DNA from 3 places in the Shewanella sp. SM32 genome. Region 3 is predicted to be linked to each of the others. Evidence: predicted binding sites of a transcription regulator. Region 3 holds the regulator's gene; each other region holds the start of a gene.
The links. The regulator NrdR, encoded in region 3, represses ribonucleotide reductase genes. The targets are predictions, from matches to a motif close to AAACACNANATNTNGTGTTT.

Region 1 (4,269 bases), on a different contig from region 3:
CGCACGTCTGGTAATGCACGTCCCACGATAACGCTCATGGCGTAATCAAGGTACGAATTCTTTAGTTCGTCTTCGATATTAATTGGCGAAATAGATGATGCCAGATCAGTCATAAACTGCTCGTTCCCCTGAAAAATAGCCGACAACGTATAATCCGTATCATTGCCTAGCCCAAAAACGTGATTTGGCATTCTAACACAGTTATTTAATGTCGCCAGACCTATCATTATCGAATTGAGAGTCTGGTGGCTTAATAGATGAAAACACTGTCAATTTGGTCGTTTGTGCGATAAACAAGCGTTGAAATTCACGGCTTACGATGAGGAAAAATCGTCAAAGGGATAAAGTAAAAGGTCGATACGGAGCACAACAATTAACATAAAAGCAGATAACTGCTGAAAATTCACTCAACCACAAGGGCTTAGCTCAGTCGAGCACTTTGTTTATCAAACATAGTCGTTATAATAGCCGCACAATACAGCTTCTTCAGGTAATAGCATGCATCAGAATACCAATGTAGACCCACAGGAAATCGCAAAGTTTGAACGTATGGCCGAAACTTGGTGGGATCTCAACGGCGAATTTAAGCCGCTGCATCTATTAAACCCGCTGCGCTTAAACTATATCGATCAAACCGCTGGCGGTATTTTCGGCAAGAAAGTGCTCGATGTCGGCTGTGGTGGCGGCATTTTGTCTGAAAGCATGGCCCGCATCGGCGCCGAGGTTGATGGCTTAGATATGGGTGATGAGCCCTTAGAAGTCGCGCGCCTACATGCCCTCGAAACGGGCGTGAGCATTAATTATGTAAAAAATACTGCCGAGGCCCACAGCCAAGATCATCAAGCCTATTACGATGTGGTGACCTGCATGGAAATGCTCGAACATGTACCCGATCCACAATCTGTGATTAAAGCATGCTGTGACATGGTCAAACCCGGTGGTCATGTGTTTTTCTCCACCATCAACCGCAACATTAAATCCTACGTGCACACCATTTTAGGTGCGGAATATTTGCTAAAAATGCTGCCAGTTGGCACCCACGAGCATAAAAAATTCATTAAGCCTTCGGAGCTGATTGAGCTAGTAGATAATACCGATCTTATCTGTACCGATGCCTTAGGGATAAGCTACAACCCATTGACGGGCATTTTTAAGTACACGCCTAAAGTTGATGTGAATTACATGATAGCGACGCGTAAGGTTGATTAATATGAGTCTGGCACAGATCAAAGGCGTACTGTTCGATCTCGATGGCACCTTAGCCGATACCGCGCCGGATCTGGTGCAGGCCCTCAATTTAAGTCTTCAAGACGTCGGCATCGCCGCGCAGCCGTTAGCGGCCATGCGCTACGCCGCATCCCACGGCAGTTTTGCCTTAGTCGATGCCGCGATCCCTGATGCGGCAGAAGATCTTCGATCTCAAGTACAGCAAGGACTGCTCGCCCACTATCAGCGTATAAATGGCGATCACTGTGCGCTATTCACAGGCATAGCATCATTACTCGATTGGCTCGAGTTAACTCAGCTGCCGTTTGGGGTGATCACCAACAAGCCTGCCCGCTTTACCCGTCCCTTATTGCGAAAACTGAATTTACACTTGCGTATGCCCGTTATCATCAGCGGCGATTCTACAAAACACCCAAAACCCCACACTGCACCAATGCTGTTAGGCGCACAACAGCTGAACTGTGCTCCAGAGCACATTTTGTATCTTGGGGATGCCGAGCGAGATCTGCTCGCGGCCGAGGCTGCTGGCATGTTAGGCGGCGTGGCCCTATGGGGTTATCTGGGCGTGAACGACAAGCCGTTGCAATGGCCTGCGCACGCGCATTTTGCGAGCCCAACTGAGCTACATCAAGCACTAATCGAAGCATTGGCTTAACAACATCAACCAAAAACAGCGCCTACAATGCTCACGAATAAGGCATCCAATACGTAACTTCACTGACGGACATCAGTGTGTCAGCATACTATTTATGACCCACGGAAAAAGTCAGGCGGATAAAAGATCGGCACTCGTGAGCGATCGCGATCTAAAGAAAAGGATCGCCTAAAAATCCCCCATGAGTGTGACACGCTAACCTGAAATTGAGCTTCAAGGTTAGTCGTTACTAACGCAAAAGTTTATCCTCACGTTATCCACAAGATGTCCCCTGAATTCAGACTTGCAAATAGGGGCAAACCTCACTATCTTGTATCCCATATAATTTAAAACACCATATCTTGTGTATAGGTAACAATCAGACACACTAGAAGCTCGCCGCTTAATTGACTCGTTTTTAACCAGTCAGCTGTATTTAAGGGACGATTATTGATTGTTTTACAAGGATACGTACGGTGATTTTGCTCACCTAAATACATATAAGAACCAAGGCCTATCTCCAAATGAATAGCACTATGACAGTCACAAAACGCTGTGGCGATCGTGAGAATATCGATCTCGAAAAAATACACCGCGTAATTACTTGGGCAGCCAAGGGATTAAAAAACGTTTCTGTTTCGGAAGTTGAACTTCGCTCGCACCTACAGTTTTTCGATGGCATCCCAACCGAAGCTATCCATGAAACCATTATCAAGGCTGCGGCAGATTTAATTTCTCCAGAATCACCGGACTATCAGTTCCTCGCTGCCCGTTTAGCGGTGTTTCATTTGCGTAAGAAGGCCTTCGGTCAGTTTGAGCCGCCCGCATTGTATGCTCACGTGACTAAATTGGTTGAGCTGGGTAAATACGACCAACACATTTTAAGAGATTACACCCGCGAAGAGCTGGATGTGATGGATACCTATATCGACCATTGGCGCGATATGGACTTCTCTTACGCAGCGGTAAAACAGCTTGAAGGCAAATATTTAGTTCAAAACCGTGTGACCCACGAAATCTATGAGAGCGCGCAGTTCCTTTACATTTTGGTCGCGGCTTGCTTGTTTGCCCGTTATCCAAAAGAGACGCGCCTGAAATACGTTAAAGATTTCTATGACGCGGTATCAACTTTTAAACTGTCGCTGCCAACGCCAATTATGGCCGGTGTGCGCACCCCAACGCGTCAGTTTAGCTCTTGCGTACTGATCGAATGTGGTGACAGCTTAGATTCTATCAACGCGACCGCTTCGTCTATCGTGAAATACGTCAGCCAACGTGCGGGTATCGGTATTAACGCCGGTCGTATTCGCGCCTTAGGTAGCCCAATCCGTGGTGGTGAAGCCTTCCACACAGGTTGTTTACCTTTCTATAAGTATTTCCAAACCGCAGTGAAGTCGTGCTCTCAAGGCGGCGTGCGTGGCGGTGCTGCGACCCTGTTCTACCCTATTTGGCACTTAGAAGTCGAATCTCTGCTGGTATTGAAAAATAACCGCGGCGTCGAAGACAACCGTATCCGTCATTTAGACTACGGTGTGCAGTTGAACAAAGTCATGTATCAACGTCTGATCAAAGGCGAGAACATCAGTTTATTTAGCCCATCTGACGTACCTGGCTTGTACGATGCTTTCTTTGAAGATCAAAACGAATTCGAACGTTTATATGTGCAATATGAGCAAGACAGCAACATTCGTAAGAAAACGATAAAAGCCGTTGAGCTGTTTTCACTGATGATGCAAGAGCGTGCTTCAACGGGCCGTATCTACATTCAGAACGTGGATCACTGCAACACTCACAGCCCGTTCGATTCAAAAGTCGCGCCGATCAGACAGTCTAACCTGTGTCTTGAAATCGCCCTGCCGACTAAACCATTGAACAACATCGATGATCCTGAAGGTGAAATCGCGCTTTGTACGCTGTCAGCACTTAACTTAGGTTCTATCAAAGAGTTATCTGATATTGAGCCATTAGCCGACCTCGCCGTACGCGCACTGGATAATCTATTGGATTATCAAGATTACCCTATCAAGGCCGCGCAAATCGCCTCGATGAATCGCCGTACTTTAGGTATAGGCGTGATCAACTTCGCTAACTATTTAGCGAAAAATGGCATGAAGTATTCTGATGGTAGCGCGAACGCTTTAACCCACAGAACCTTCGAAGCGATTCAGTACTATTTACTGAAAGCCTCAATGAACTTGGCCAAAGAGCAAGGTGCGTGTCCGTTATTCCACGAGACCACTTACTCTCAAGGTATTTTGCCAATCGATACCTACAAACGTGACCTAGATAAAATTTGTGCTGAACCATTGCACTTAGACTGGGAATCACTGCGTAGCGATATCAAGCAATATGGCCTGCGTAACTCAACGCTGTCGGCATTAATGCCATCAGAAACCTCGTCGCAAATC
Region 2 (4,269 bases), on a different contig from region 3:
CATCAATATAGGCCAACACGGCGCGCTGTTCATCACTCAACTCATCGAGCACATAACCTGTCCACAGCCAAATATCCTTCCCCTTACACTCAGCCTTGACTCGTTTGACGAGCGTCAAAATGGCACTGAGATTGACAGGCAATAAAGGATCTCCGCCCGAAAGCGATAAACCACGGCGCACAATCCGCTGATCATTGAGATCGGCAATAATCCTATCTTCCATCGTCCTATCAAACACATGCCCAGAACGGGGATCCCACGTGCTTTGGTTGTAACAACCGCGGCACTGGTGCTCACAGCCAGAGACAAACAAGGTCGCACGGGTACCTGTGCCATTGACCACATCGATAGGGAAATATTGATGGTAATTCATTGATGGTCACTCATAGTGCATTTCATCTTTTAACACTGACACTCATCCCGTGGCACTATTTGATGCCACGGAATAAGTCTAACAGGCAGAATAAGGTAATAGTGTTACAAGTGTTTGATCCTGCGTTTTACTTCTTCTTGCTTGCCATAATTAAAGGGCCGCGCATCAGGACTGCCTAAGTAACCGCACACACGGCGCGTCACAGAAACCCGACTAGGCTCATGATTGCCACACTTAGGGCAAGTGAACCCTTTACTGGTACAACTAAATTCACCGGTAAAGCCACAGTCGTAGCATTCATCAATTGGCGTGTTAGTGCCATAGTAAGGCACGCGGCTGTAGCTATAATCCCAGACGTTTTCCAGCGCTTCGAGGTTATGCTGCATATTGGGATATTCGCCATAACAAATAAAGCCACCGTTCGCGATAGCGGGATATGGCTGTTCAAAATCAATTTTATCGTAAGGGTTAACACTTTTTTCCACATCGAGGTGAAAACTATTGGTGTAATAGCCCTTATCTGTCACCCCTGTGACTAGCCCAAATTGCTTCGCATCCAGTTTACAAAAACGGCTGCAGAGACTCTCACTTGGCGTGCTATACAGACTAAAGCCATAACCTGTTTCGGCCTTCCACGCATCGGTAGCCGCTTTAAGATAAGCTACAATAGCGACGGCTTTGTCCCTTAATTGTGCATCGTCAAATACATGGGTTTGGGTGCCATAGAGTGCATTCATGGTTTCATGCAGGCCAATGTAACCGAGTGAAATCGAAGCGCGGCCATTTTTAAAGATTTGCGCCACATCATCATCAGCGCGCAAGCGTACACCACAGGCGCCTTCCATATAAAGGATAGGTGCCACGCGGGCTTTAACACCATTCAGTCGCTCAATACGAGTATCCAGCGCTTTACGGGCTAATACTAATCTGTCATCTAAAATGCGATAAAACTCAGTCTCATCGCCATTGGCTTCTAAGGCAATCCGCGGCAGGTTTAAACTGACCACTCCCAAATTATTGCGCCCTTCATGCACAAGCTCGCCATTTTCTTCATAGGTGCCTAAAAAGCTACGGCAGCCCATTGGGGTTTTAAATGAACCGGTAACTTTCTCGACTTGCTCGTAGTTGAGGATGTCGGGATACATGCGCATTGTTGCGCATTTGAGCGCCATCTGTTTTACATCGTAATTGCAATCGCCCGCTTTATGATTAATACCATCGCGAATCGCAAACACTAGCTTAGGGAATACTGCAGTCTTGCGATTTTTACCCAATCCCGCCATCCGCACTTTGAGCATAGATTGCTGAATTAAGCGTGATTCCCACGACGTACCTAAACCAAACCCAAAGGTCACGAACGGTGTTTGGCCATTGGCAGTGTGTAAGGTATTGACCTCATATTCCAAAGACTGGAATGCATCGTGACATTCTTTTTCAGTTTGCGCCGTGGCAAAGGCTTTGGCGTCGGTGATCTTCCAATTCAGGGCAATTTGGTAGTGCTTGTCGTAGCTCTTAGCGACAAATGGCGCTAACACTTCATCGATACGGTTAATAGTAGTTCCGCCATAGATATGGCTCGCCACTTGGGCAATGATCTGCGCGGTCACCGCTGTCGCTGTTGAAATAGACTTAGGGGTTTCAATTTCGGCATTACCCATTTTAAAGCCGTGGGTCAACATGCCAGCTAAATCAATCAACATGCAGTTAAACATCGGGAAAAACGGCGAGTAATCTAGGTCGTGGTAATGGATCTCGCCCGCTTCATGGGCAGCGACTACATCCTTTGGCAAAATATGACTTTTGGCGTAATGTTTGGCGACTATGCCCGCGAGTAAATCCCGCTGAGTAGGAATGACTTTTGAATCTTTATTAGCATTTTCATTGAGTAAAGCCGCATTACTTTGCTCAACTAAACCACGGATTTCGAGGTTGAGTTTACTGGTCGCTTCACGGCACACATCTCTGTCGTGACGGTATTCGATATACACCCGCGCTAGGGACTTGTACGGCCCTTCCATCAGTAAATTCTCAACCGCATCTTGTAGATGGTGGATATCGACTTCAGCTAATGGCGCGACGCTCTGACTGATACACGCTGCCACTGTCGCTGCATAGTCGCCATCCTCTATTCCAACTGAGTTTGCAGCGGCATTCACTGCATCCCTTATCCTTGTTTCATCAAAAGGTGTGCGGCAACCATCACGCTTAATTACGACTGGCATTGTTCAGTTCCTCTCCATCTCGCCTAAAAATTAACACTACATCTAGTGATTTTAAAAGCATAAAACACAATATGTAGAGCATTAGGCTACAATGACGGTAAGGAGTCCATGATCCAGATCATAGTTTTTAGGATGAAATAAAAGAACAAACAAGAACTGCAGCTAGGCCCAATTATCTGAAAATTGCGCCTTGACCTGCTGATTAAACCCAGCTAGTTGAATGCGTGACAATTTGTGTTTATCACGCACTATGGATGTGAATTAACGTTTAGCAAGCGCAAGATAACTACTGAGTTGGCCCGATGCAGATTGATGTGCCCCCATAGATGAAGCGAGTTGCATCATAGATTTTAGCCCCTGCCACTGCTGCTTTTGAGCATCCGTAAGCGGAGGTTCAGAATTCAAATAATCCGTCAATTGGCTAAGGACTTTCGTGGCCTTCTGGGCTAGCACCGGCGACTGAGCATCATCCATATTGGTTAAGACGCTCTTAGCATCAACTAAGGTATTGATAAGAGGATTATTGGGTGATTTTTTAGCTAATGATTTGATTTCATCATCTAAAAAATCTTGCAACGATTGTTTAGTCGGCGTCGTTGTGCTCGGCACTGTAATACCGTTTTTCGATAAACGCTCGAGTTGCACATCCGATAAAATGCCATCTTTTTGTAAGCGCGACACCAATGCGGGAATATCGGCGACGCCAAATTGACCATCGGCAAAAAAATCCTTCGCCATCGATTGAATTTTCTGTGCGCGTTGCGCCCTTGGCGACAGCGCTATCTCATCGGTTTTACCGTTATCGGGTTTGGTAGCATCCGTCTGCGTTTTATTTGTTTCTATCGTAGTATCGGTTTTAGCCGTGCTCGTCTTTTGGCTATTGGCACCATAGGCATCGGCGATACTGGCACTGCTGCGATTAAGATTAAAGGCATTTAAAATAGAATTCATCGTCAAAAATTCGGCGTCTAAGACTCAATGACGGTTTTAAAGCAAAAACTAAGCCAATCAAGTATTAATCAGTGCAACCGCTGAGTTAATAGCATCACTATGCATAAACCAACTTATATCTAGGACTGTATATCTTCGATCAAGGCAAGACATTGCCGCCTTAGTAAATCGAGTGCCTCAGCGTCCATCTGCACTTTATCAAGCAAGGTTTGCTTCAAGGCAAGAGCTTCGTGCCTGATATCCTCTCCTTGACTTGTCAGAGTGATCAGCTTTTTCCGCTCATCTTCAACGCAGGCTAATCGCGTAATCAACCCCTTCAACTCTAACCGCTTGACGATTGGCGTTAGGGTTCCCATATCGAGTTTAGTCGCCATTGATAGCTGGGTTTGGCTGCAGCCGTTTTGACGCCACAGGGTTTGCATCACTAAATATTGAGGGAAAGTTAACTCGTATGCCTCGAGTAGAGGCCGATAAGCACGCACCAATGCATTGCTCGCAGAATATAACGCGAAACAAACATTATCGGATAAACAGAGTGGATCGCTAGAAGCTTGGCTATGAGTCTGTTTTGTAGCGTCGAGCTCAGGTTGAGGTAAGCAATTCTGCACGTTTAAGCGCCTGTCATTTAAACATAACACTATCTTATCCGATCTGCGCCACCCCATCTAGTTTGCGCGCAAACTATTTGCATTCAATCTTAAAGCCACGTAGAGTTAACATCAT
Region 3 (4,269 bases):
AAATATCTTTAAGGATCTGCTTCTTAGGCGGAACAATTTTACCCACCCGCAGCATGCTGTAAACAAACTGAGCCATTTTTCTCTATCTTAAGTGACTAATGATGCGGCTAATTCTACTCGATTGCGCGCCGAACTCAACTCGACAATGAGCCAAGTTCAAGCACTATCTGCAGGAATTTCATGTTTCAAATACTGGGATTGTGACCGCGTTCCGAGTAGAATACCGCGCAACCCTACCTATAAGAATTGGCAGCTGGAGTAAGCAATGCTGAAAAAAGATATGAATATCGCAGATTATGATCCGGAACTGTTTAAGGCAATTCAGAATGAAACTCTGCGTCAAGAAGAGCATATTGAGCTGATTGCTTCTGAAAACTACACCAGTCCACGCGTGATGGAAGCGCAAGGTTCACAGTTAACCAATAAGTACGCTGAAGGCTATCCAGGCAAGCGTTACTATGGTGGTTGTGAGTATGTGGACGTAGTTGAAACCTTAGCGATTGAACGTGCGAAAGAACTGTTTGGCGCAACTTACGCTAACGTACAACCTCATTCAGGTTCACAGGCAAACAGCGCGGTTTACATGGCATTGTTAAAACCTGGCGATACCGTACTGGGCATGAACTTAGCCCACGGTGGTCACTTGACCCACGGTTCACCGGTTAACTTCTCTGGCAAACTGTACAACATCATTCCTTACGGTATCGACGAGTCTGGCAAAATCGACTACGACGAAATGGAACGTATTGCCATAGAACACAAGCCTAAGATGATGATCGGTGGTTTCTCTGCCTATTCAGGTATCGTTGATTGGGCAAAAATGCGTGAAATCGCAGACAAAATCGGTGCTTATTTATTTGTCGACATGGCGCACGTTGCCGGTCTTATTGCTGCGGGCGTTTATCCAAACCCAGTACCACACGCGCACGTTGTGACATCTACGACCCACAAAACGTTAGCGGGTCCTCGTGGTGGCGTGATCCTATCTGCTGCTGACGATGAAGACTTGTACAAAAAGTTGAATTCTGCGGTATTCCCAGGCGGTCAAGGTGGCCCATTGATGCACGTTATCGCCGGTAAAGCGGTGGCGTTCAAAGAAGCCCTAGAGCCAGAATTTAAAGTTTACCAACAGCAAGTGGTTAACAACGCTAAAGCTATGGTTGAAGTGTTCCTTGAGCGCGGTTACAAAATCGTCTCTGGCGGAACCAGCAACCACTTAATGCTAGTTGATCTGATTGGTCGTGACTTAACGGGTAAAGAAGCCGATGCCGCCTTAGGTAGCGCTAACATTACTGTGAACAAAAACTCAGTGCCAAACGATCCACGTTCACCCTTTGTGACCTCTGGTGTGCGTATCGGTACGCCAGCCATTACGCGCCGCGGCTTTAAAGAAGCGGAATCGAAAGAGCTGACGGGCTGGATTTGTGACATCCTTGATGATGCAAGCAATCCTGCTGTGATTGAGCGTGTTAAAGGCCAAGTATTGGCACTTTGCGCACGTTTCCCTGTTTACGGCTAATTTGCCTATGCATCTACGTTTAGTAGATGAATGGCCGAGATTGACCGCCGACAGACTTGATACTTATCACATCAGGTATTTAGCATCAGGTACTTAACATCAAGTAATTAACATTAGGTTGTTAAGCTCAGGTAGTTAACCTCAGCCCATAAATAGGATAAAATCCCATGGCCGCATTTAGCGGCCATTTTTATTGGTAAAATCTTAGGCTTAAATCCATTGTGTTTGGCTGAGATTTAACAGGTAAAGCCATTAACGCTTTACCACCATTCACTGGCAGGAGGCTCAATGCATTGTCCATTTTGTAGCGCGACAGATACTAAAGTCATCGATTCCCGATTAGTGGCAGAAGGCCACCAAGTGCGCCGTCGCCGAGAATGCACCGAATGTCATGAAAGATTTACCACCTTCGAAGGCGCCGAATTAGTTATGCCTAGGGTGATTAAGCGCGATGGTTCACGCCAACCCTTTGATGAAGAAAAACTCCAAGGTGGCATGTTGCGCGCCGTTGAAAAACGCCCCGTATCTATGGATGAAATAGAGCAAGCACTCAGCAAAATCAAGTCTACTCTGCGCGCCACTGGCGAGCGGGAAGTGCCGTCAGAAATGGTGGGTAACTTAATGATGGAGCAATTGATGAGCCTAGATAAAGTCGCCTACATTCGTTTCGCTTCTGTGTACCGCGCCTTTGAAGACGTGTCTGAATTTGGCGAAGCCATCGCCAAGCTGCAAAAGTAGTCATTGAGTTTTGTCGCCGACAAGGCAGACGTGTACGAGCGATTGGCGTGAAAGCACAAATTTAAAAGACAGGTTTGTAAGACTGGTGAAAGCCGAAACCTTTAACAACAGGGTTGAACATGAGCTTGAACATAAGTTGGTCCGTACTCGATACCCAAATGATGAGCCGCGCGATTCAATTGGCGCGCAAAGGCTTTTACACCACAAGACCCAATCCCTGTGTGGGCTGCGTTATCGTTAAAGATAATCAAATCATCGGTGAAGGTTATCATCAAAAAGCGGGTGAACCCCACGCCGAAGTGCATGCGCTACGTATGGCTGGCGAACGCGCCCGCGGCGCAACGGCCTATGTCACTTTAGAGCCCTGCAGCCATTATGGCCGCACGCCGCCCTGCGCCTTGGCGCTGATCAATATTGGCGTTAAACGTGTGGTGGTCGCGGTGGAAGATCCTAATCCGCAAGTAGGTGGTCGTGGCATTCAAATGCTGCGTGACGCCGGTATTGAAGTGGATGTGGGATTACATCGCGATGAAGCCTATGCCTTGAATTTAGGCTTTATGAAGCGGATGGAATCGGGTTTACCCAGAGTTACAGTAAAATTGGCTGCGAGTCTCGATGGTAAAACCGCGCTGTCTAACGGTGTGTCTAAATGGATAACCGGTCCAGAATCTCGTCGCGACGTGCAGCGATTACGTTTACGTTCTTGTGCACTGGTCACGGGAATTGAAACCATACTGGCGGACGATCCCTCACTCAATGTGCGTTATCAGGAACTTGGCAGCTTAAAAGACAGTGTAACCGAGGCGCAATTACTGCAGCCATTAAGAGTGATACTCGACAGTCGCGCCCGTTTGCCGTTATCGGCCGCCTGCTTGGCTATCGTATCGCCCATACTCTTGGTCTCGACCGTGGCTTATTCCGCAGAGTTTCAAGCACAATTGCCCTCCCATGTGAGTTGCCTCGTGTTACCTGCAATTGCAGGTCGCGTCTCATTGCCTGAACTATTAAGCTATTTAGGCCAAAGCTGTAATCACGTGCTGGTGGAAGCGGGTGCAACCTTAGCGGGCGCATTTTTAGCGCAGGGGCTTGCCGATGAGTTAGTGCTGTACCAAGCGATGAAAATCCTCGGTGGGTATGGGCGTAATCTGCTGCAATTGCCCGATTATCAAACCATGGCACACATTCCTGCACTAATTTTGGTAGATGAGCGCAAATTAGGGCCAGATACCCGTTTAACTTTGAGCGTTATGCTTGATACCTCTTTATCTAAATCGAATTGGAGCAAGATAACCGTTTAACCTTGAGTCTTATGCCTTATTACTTCTTTATTTAATTAAGTGAGTTAACCATGTTTACTGGGATTATTGAAGCCGTTGGCACCCTGCGAAAACTGGAGCGTAAAGGCGATGATATTCGCCTTACCGTCGCGAGCGGCAAACTGGATTTAAACGATGTGCGTTTAGGCGACAGTATTGCCACCAACGGTGTGTGTTTAACGGTTGTGCAGCAATTAGCCGACGGCTATGTGGCTGATGTCTCTGCCGAAACCGTGAGTCTAACCGGCTTTGCTCACTACAAAGTGGGCACTAAGGTTAATCTTGAAAAAGCCGTCACCCCAACCACACGCCTAGGCGGACACATGGTCAGCGGCCATGTAGACGGTATTGCTATAGTTGAGCAACGCCTAGTGCGTGGTCAAGCCATCGAGTTTTGGTTAGCCGCACCCGCAGAGCTTGGGCGTTATATTGCCCATAAAGGTTCCATCACCATTGATGGCGTGAGTCTGACGGTTAACGAAGTGGACGGCAGTCGATTCCGCTTGACCATAGTGCCGCATACCGCAGGTGAAACCACGTTAATCGGCCTGCAAGCGGGCGATAAGGTGAATATCGAAGTGGATTTAATCGCCCGTTATCTTGAACGCTTGATGAATTATGATGGCAAGGACAGCAAGAGCGGTGGCGTCACCATGGAAATGTTAGCCCGTGCCGGCTTTGTGCGTTAGTGCACAG

Region 1: a site for NrdR is predicted at 2,212-2,231, ahead of nrdA (class 1a ribonucleoside-diphosphate reductase subunit alpha). Genes of this name have one in related genera too.
Region 2: a site for NrdR is predicted at 2,627-2,646, ahead of nrdD (anaerobic ribonucleoside-triphosphate reductase). Genes of this name have one in related genera too.

Annotation. Positions count from the first base shown of each region.
Region 1 is NZ_JAKKRO010000054.1:24,737-29,005, forward strand. Features, by position in the region: gene gyrA (DNA gyrase subunit A) at 1-113, opposite strand, end outside; gene ubiG (bifunctional 2-polyprenyl-6-hydroxyphenol methylase/3-demethylubiquinol 3-O-methyltransferase UbiG) at 499-1,209, shown strand; gene L5M10_RS18315 (HAD family hydrolase) at 1,211-1,882, shown strand; gene nrdA (class 1a ribonucleoside-diphosphate reductase subunit alpha) at 2,386-4,269, shown strand, end outside.
Region 2 is NZ_JAKKRO010000006.1:38,888-43,156, forward strand. Features, by position in the region: gene nrdG (anaerobic ribonucleoside-triphosphate reductase-activating protein) at 1-373, opposite strand, end outside; gene nrdD (anaerobic ribonucleoside-triphosphate reductase) at 478-2,595, opposite strand; gene L5M10_RS03965 (hypothetical protein) at 2,857-3,546, opposite strand; gene L5M10_RS03970 (MarR family winged helix-turn-helix transcriptional regulator) at 3,666-4,154, opposite strand.
Region 3 is NZ_JAKKRO010000019.1:17,440-21,708, reverse strand. Features, by position in the region: gene ettA (energy-dependent translational throttle protein EttA) at 1-76, opposite strand, end outside; gene glyA (serine hydroxymethyltransferase) at 266-1,519, shown strand; gene nrdR (transcriptional regulator NrdR) at 1,808-2,257, shown strand; gene ribD (bifunctional diaminohydroxyphosphoribosylaminopyrimidine deaminase/5-amino-6-(5-phosphoribosylamino)uracil reductase RibD) at 2,377-3,555, shown strand; gene L5M10_RS09945 (riboflavin synthase) at 3,606-4,262, shown strand.